One region of the Paenibacillus sp. FSL P4-0113 genome, then DNA from elsewhere that is predicted to be linked to it. Evidence: riboswitches for the same ligand, from Rfam matches in the RefSeq annotation. Region 1 holds a riboswitch; each other region holds the start of a gene.
What was found. A riboswitch is a leader RNA that binds a small molecule or an ion and turns the genes downstream of it on or off. The one in region 1 is predicted to bind cyclic di-AMP.
Positions count from the first base shown of each region.

Region 2: it holds a riboswitch for cyclic di-AMP, as region 1 does, so the genes downstream of both, MKX46_RS22255 (hypothetical protein) here and MKX46_RS03270 (3D domain-containing protein) in region 1, are expected to answer to the same signal.
Region 3: it holds a riboswitch for cyclic di-AMP, as region 1 does, so the genes downstream of both, MKX46_RS10120 (TrkH family potassium uptake protein) here and MKX46_RS03270 (3D domain-containing protein) in region 1, are expected to answer to the same signal.

Region 1 covers NZ_JBBPAZ010000001.1:852,396-854,661, reverse strand. The annotation lists gene MKX46_RS03275 (amino acid ABC transporter ATP-binding protein) at 1-652, shown strand, start outside; cyclic di-AMP (ydaO/yuaA leader) riboswitch at 883-1,051, shown strand; gene MKX46_RS03270 (3D domain-containing protein) at 1,058-1,726, shown strand; gene MKX46_RS03265 (polysaccharide deacetylase family protein) at 1,920-2,266, opposite strand, start outside.
Region 2 covers NZ_JBBPAZ010000001.1:5,091,175-5,093,440, forward strand. The annotation lists gene MKX46_RS22250 (glutathione peroxidase) at 68-553, opposite strand; cyclic di-AMP (ydaO/yuaA leader) riboswitch at 1,020-1,192, shown strand; gene MKX46_RS22255 (hypothetical protein) at 1,308-1,703, shown strand; gene MKX46_RS25645 (potassium-transporting ATPase subunit F) at 1,887-1,964, shown strand; gene kdpA (potassium-transporting ATPase subunit KdpA) at 2,114-2,266, shown strand, end outside.
Region 3 covers NZ_JBBPAZ010000001.1:2,409,269-2,411,534, forward strand. The annotation lists gene MKX46_RS10120 (TrkH family potassium uptake protein) at 1-1,139, opposite strand, end outside; cyclic di-AMP (ydaO/yuaA leader) riboswitch at 1,553-1,706, opposite strand; gene MKX46_RS10125 (CPBP family intramembrane glutamic endopeptidase) at 1,968-2,266, shown strand, end outside.

The sequences.
Region 1 (2,266 bases):
CGCCAAAGGAGAAGTTGTCGTTATCATCGGTCCCAGCGGTTCGGGGAAGAGTACGTTTTTGCGTTGTATGAATCTGTTAGAACAGCCGACGGATGGGGAGATTTTATTTGAGGGCGAGCCGATTACAGCTCGTGGTCATAATATTAATGTAACCCGGGAAAAAATGGGGATGGTGTTCCAGCATTTTAATCTGTTCCCACACAAAACAGTGTTGCAGAACCTGACGCTTGCACCGACGCAGGTTAGAAAACAGTCAGGTAAGGAAGCGGAAAAAATTGCATTAGAACTCCTGCGTACCGTGGGGCTCGAGGATAAGAAGAATACCTATCCGAACCAGCTATCCGGTGGTCAGAAGCAACGTATTGCGATTGCGCGTGCTTTGGCCATGCAGCCGCACGTAATGCTGTTCGATGAGCCGACTTCTGCATTGGACCCTGAAATGGTTGGAGAGGTTCTGGATGTAATGAAGAAGCTCGCCGAAGGCGGTATGACAATGGTAATTGTAACGCATGAAATGGGCTTTGCCCGCGAGGTAGGCGATCGAATTATCTTTATGGATAACGGTCAAATTGTGGAGCAGGGTGCACCAGACCAGGTATTTGGCACTCCAAGCCATGATCGCACTCGTGATTTTCTTGCCAAAGTATTGTAAGAAAGTGCTGGTCTAATCATAAAAAAGCTCTCCGTTGACGGAGGGCTTTTCTTATTTTGTCACCATTTCCCCATACTTTCGTAACAAATATCGATTTCTTAATGACAAAATTGTAACGAGTGTAGTATGATGTTCAGGGTTCCCAACATTTTCATGCGGATAAGGTTACAAAATTGTGATATTATGCAGTAAGCCAAAACTTACCGGGACAGCATGCGGTTAGACAAGCGCTGAAATGCTGGCCCAAACTATGGGAAGTGCGGGGGACGTAACAACGGCAGCCATTCCGATACGTCATAAGACGATGAGGAATATGCCTAGGGGTGAATTGCACAAGCATAGGGCTTCTCCTGAGTCCGAATCCGACAGCTAACTTCGCAGGCATAAAAGAGGAGGTACATATCTTTGAAACATTTAAAACATATTGGTAAAACGATGAAAATTGCGGTGCTTGCCGCAGCTATTGCAGGGTTGGCACAGACAGCTGGAATAGCGGATGCTGCCTCGCTTCACACTGCCAAAGAGGGCGATACCTTCTTTTTGCTTGCTCAACGTTATGGAGTATCGGTAGACGAGCTAACAAAGGCTAACCCAAACATTGCCTCCAGCAATATATATGCAGGTCTGCAAATTAAGGTGCCTGGCGAAAAAAGTGTAAAGGCAGCTTCGGAATCGAAGCCGCAGCTTCTTACGGAGAAAGCAGCAGCGAATGAGGCGCCAACGATTGAAGCTTGGGGTAAAACATTCAACTATAGCAAAATAGTTGACGTTAAGGCTTCAGCGTATTCTGCCGCAGCCGATGAGAATGGTAAATGGGGCGCAGTGGACTACTACGGCAATCCGCTTAAACTAGGTACAATTGCGGTAGATCCTAACGTCATTCCGATGGGCACGAAAGTACTGGTTACAGGCTACTCCCATCCAGGTTTGCCGGATCATTCTTTTGTAGCTGTCGCTCGCGATCAGGGCAGCGCCATTACAGGAAAGCGGATTGATATCTTTATTCCAGGCAACAAATCATTTGTGAACGACTTTGGATTTCAAAATGTGAAGCTGTACGTTATTGATAAATAGCATTGTACGTATATACAGTTTAATTAAACATAATATATATTATGTAAACATAACGCCTATATCCGTATATATCTAGGTCGGACTCTTATCAGGTCCTATCCGTAAAAAGGCTGTCTTGACGAGCAGAATACTTCTGCTGGTAAGACAGCCTTTTTACGTTGCTTTAGCTTGGACCTCAATTATAAACATACTGTTATTTTCGTTCCGATGTGTGGAGTAGCCGGGGGACTGTCACAAATTTGTAGCCCTTAGCTTTTAGAGAGTGAATTAGACCCGGCAAAGCTTGGACAGTGCCTTGCAAGTTGGAACTTTGACCTCCACCAGCGTGCATTAAAATAATAGAGCCAGGCCCTGTAGCTGGAATCACATTTCGCTGAATTTGTGTTTTACTTAGTCCCTTCCAGTCGAGAGAGTCTACATTCCAGTTGACAATCATGTAGCCATGACGACGTGCCCACTTTATTTGAGGCTCTGTAATTTCACCGTAGGGTGGACGAATCAACTTGGGGCGAAAACCTGCGCTGGCTTGTAAAATACGTT
Region 2 (2,266 bases), 4.2 Mb from region 1:
TTATATTCTTTAGCCACGGAAGCCACGGTTGCAACAGGTCGTTTATTAACTGTGATAATGAAGAATGTCAGTTTTGCTGCAAAAGCTTCTCTATATCTCCCGCCAGTTTATCTGGAGTGGTTTGCGGTGCATAGCGCTTAAACACGTTACCTTCTCTTGTAATTAAGAATTTAGTAAAATTCCATTTGATCGCTTTGGACCCTAATACCCCCGGAGCTGTTTGGGTCAGGTAGCGAAATAAGGGGTGTGCTTGATCGCCATTGACATCTGTCTTGGCGAACATCGGAAAGGTGACACCATAATTGATCTGGCAAAACTCGGAGATCTCCTCACTGGAACCTGGCTCTTGTTTGGCAAACTGGTTGCTGGGAAATCCCAAAATTTCGAGCCCCTGTTCATGATACTGGTCATATAGCTCTTGTAGCGCTTTGTATTGGGGGGTTAACCCACATTTGCTGGCAGTGTTCACGATAAGCAGAACGTTCCCTTCAAATGTGGATAACGGAATTTGTTTCCCTTGCAGGGTTTGCGCATCATATTCATAAACGGTCATAGCATCTCTCCTCATTCAATATTCAGCAATTAAATTTTAGACAATTTAAAGAAGGGTTGCAAGCCTGGAAAAGCTGTATAAAGCCTTCAGGCGCTGTAAAATCGTATTTTGCTCAAAACAGTAAATCGCACCGCAAATGGAGCGAATTAAGTTGTTTCTTCTTATAAAAGCGGGTTAAATCGGTGTTTAGCTGGTACATATAGCGTATTTTCTTCTCTTTTTACAAAAAAAGGCCAATAACGCTTTACCCTACGCCAATATTGACATGCTTGTCATTTTCAAAAAGGGATGAAAAACAGAGATTAAAGGAGATGTGAGAAGCATAGTTGCATTGTAAGCGTTATTATTAATCTTCTATGCTCTAAAGCCCGATTTATAACCCTGCAGTTGAGCTTTACAGTCTTCCATGCGCGGGTGTATGATTCAAGACGTAATTTCAAATTAACTTGAATGAAGCAACAACGAAATGTCTATAGCGCTGAATTTTGCAGTTGCAAAAGCGGGGGAACCAATCGAGACTGTACGGCTTCGGAAGCCGTGTGTCTCATGGGGTGAATTTTCCGGTCAAGTGCCAGAAATAGGGCGACTCTCACGTCCGAATCCGACAGCTAACCTCGTAAGCGTACAGGGAGAGGCAACAAACCGCCGTGTGCAGCCATGGTTTATTTTATCATGGATATGTCAGAAGCCGGAGGAAAGCCTTTTTCCTTCGGCTTCTTTTTGTTGTCTTTTTATACCGGGAGAGGAGCTACTGATGGAAGGTCGGTTAATTATTGTCACTGCACCGAATGAAGCGGGCAGAAGTTTTGTGAAATTGCTTATTTTCAAAAAATTGGCGTTTGCAGTTCTCACGAATAGCGCCCAGGAGGAACGACAGCTCAAAAAAATGGGTGTGGAGCACATTGTCCGCATCAATACCATGCAAGCGGGAAAATGGAATTTTCCAAAAAAAGAAATTGGTAGTGTGTATTTGTTCGAGAACAGCTTGAATCTGACTTGCCGTTTCCTGCAAATATGTCGACCACTAACATCGGAATCGATCTATGTTATTACACACGGCTGTAATCCACAAGGAATTTATCGGGGATTGGGAGCGGACCATGTGATCTACACATTGAACGGAGAGGTGGGTTTTCTGCTGAACGGATAAGCACTTATGACATAGTTGTTTTATGATTTTATGATGGAATAAGAATGGCGATCTGAGGATCGATACGGAGGGTATAAACATGATGGATATATACATGCTGCTCGTCATGGCTGTGAGTTATGGAGTGATACTGCTGTTTGTACGCTGGTGTGATGCGCAGACCTCTAAAGGAGGACGAAGAGGATGATCGTTATACTCGGGCTTACGGCTATTGTGTTTATGTATTTAATCTACGCACTCCTGAACCCTGAAAAGTTCTAGTCACTTGTAGGGATAGAGCGGGCGGGAACAACAGATCTGAGCATTAAAGCATCATTGGTAGCAGGTTTTCGCAAACGTGTGCACTTCATAGATGGTCTAATCGGGTCTGTTGTTCCAAACGCAGGAGCATTTTGAAGGAGGAATAGAGGATGGAGCTGCTTCAAATTGGAATTGTGATCGTTATATTGCTGCTCTTGGTAAAGCCAATGGGTACATATATGTATCATGTATTCTCGAATGAACCGAATCGAACGGATCGGATTTTTGGCAGAACAGAAAAGCTGATTTATAAGGTAGTAGGC
Region 3 (2,266 bases), 1.6 Mb from region 1:
ATCATCAGAAAATGATGATCTTCGGTTGCCGACAAAATCATCGTCACCCCGATCACGAACAGCAACCCCAGCAGTGTAATGGTCAAAGCCTTGTAAATTCGTCCCTGCGCAAGTCGGTACTTGAACAGTACAATATCTTCCCGCCCCCGCAGCATCGAAATCACCGCTCCAATGAGCAGGGCGAATGTTGTGGTCTTAATCCCGCCTCCAGTAGAGCCAGGAGAAGCCCCGATAAACATGAGTATGATGATAAAAAACTGCGTAGCCTGCCGCAAGCCTGCAATGTCCAAGGTATTGGCACCTGCGGTACGGGGAGTAACGGACTGGAATAAAGATCCCAATAGCTTACCACCCCAATCAAGCGAGCCGAGAGTCTTCGGATTCGTAAACTCAAATACAAAAATCACGAGCGTGCCGACTACAATCATAGCGCCCGTCATGCTGAGTACCACCTTGGTATGCAAGGACAGTCTCTTGCGCTTGCGATATTCTGCCAGGTCTGACATCACTACAAAACCAATGCCGCCTGAAATAATCAAAAACATGGCTGTAAAATTAACAATCGGATCATATACATAACCTGTCAAGCTGCGAAATTCACCGAATAAATCAAAACCAGCATTGTTAAACATGGAGATGGCATGCCAGATTCCAAAATAAATCGCCCTGCCTACGGGCATATCAAAGGACCAGCGAACCGAGAATATCGTAGCGCATACGCCTTCAATAACCAGTGAGTACAGTAATACCTTACGGATTAACCCGACAATTCCCTCTACAGAAGTCTGATTCATCGCTTCCTGCAAAATGAGACGCTCCCGCAGGGAAATCCGACGCTTGAACACCAGTGCAATCAAGGTAGCCATGGTCATAAAGCCTAGGCCGCCGATCTGAATGAGCGCCACGATAACAACTTGACCAAAGGTTGTAAAAAAGGTCCCCGTATCCTTTACGACAAGCCCTGTAACACAGGTCGCGGAAGCGGCAGTAAACAAAGCGTCTATAAACGCAAGTGGCTTTCCTGTTGTATTGGAGATCGGCAGCATTAACAATAAACTACCTATTAGAATGATAATGGCAAAGCCCGCAACGAATATCTGCGGTGGAGAAAGCCGGAGCCAGCTTGCATTGGGATTCATCTATTCATCACTTCTCTCCTAATCCTTAAAACTATAAAAACAGTGATTTAATACGGTGTAAGCTCGCTACGCGTTCCATTTGATCTTCCGATCGTCGTTGCCCCTGAATTTTTTGATTTTTCCAAACCTTAGTTAACTATAATTAGCATTCCCTGAATACAGGAAGAATGCATGTCAAGCACTACTCGGCCCCCTGTGCTATTGGCGGGCAGTAGCGAAGGGGGCAGAATTGTTCTGAAGAAGCGAAGCGTTTGCCTTTATCTCCGGATTTTAACCATTAAAGGGGGTATACAATCAAAAAATCCGGGGATAACAGCAATCGGAAGAATAATCTGCACCCGCAGCGGTCTATCTAACCAATCCAAACACTTTTATACGCACAAAAAAAGACACCGGAAAACCGAGTGCCTGACTTGGTTCCTGCTCATAGCCTACGAGGTTAGCTGACGGATTCGGGCAGCACAGTATGCCCTATTTACACTTCCGATCCACCAGTGATCGGCTGTAAAATTCACCCCAGTAACATGGTTCCCCCGTTTTCCCATAGAAATTCGGCTCAACTGTATATCATTACCTATGTATTTTATAGGCATTGCCTCAAGATTATAATCCTTCTATATCCAGATCACAAAACCGATTTCGTCGAAAAAACGTGAAATTGGCTTTATTTTGCGAATGGGCATCGTTTAATCGCAGCTTATCTTATTTTATTGGAACTTTAAAGTGCTTTCACTCTATTTTCATGAATATCGCTGGTCTGTTGGCGGGAACCTGTGCAGTATGATATCTTTAATGGATGTTCTTATTTACAGATTAAGGAGGAAACTCATGAATCCTATCGGGAAACCGGTCGTGCTCACGGCCAACTTCAAAAAATTAGGCTTGCTGGGCGGGATTGGCCTGATTTGCTTTTTTATCTTTCAATTGCTTATTCCCTCGCTTAGCAATCCGAGTCCAGAATCAGTAATGAATGCAAAGGTCATCAGCAAACAAGAAGCGGTCATACACGCATTGGACTTCGCCCGCTCCGAGCTGGGATATACTGAATCACAGCCAGAGGAGCCTCTGGTGACCTATCAGGCCGAAACAGATTTGTACGGTTATTTATCTAGAGAAAAACTGCTTCA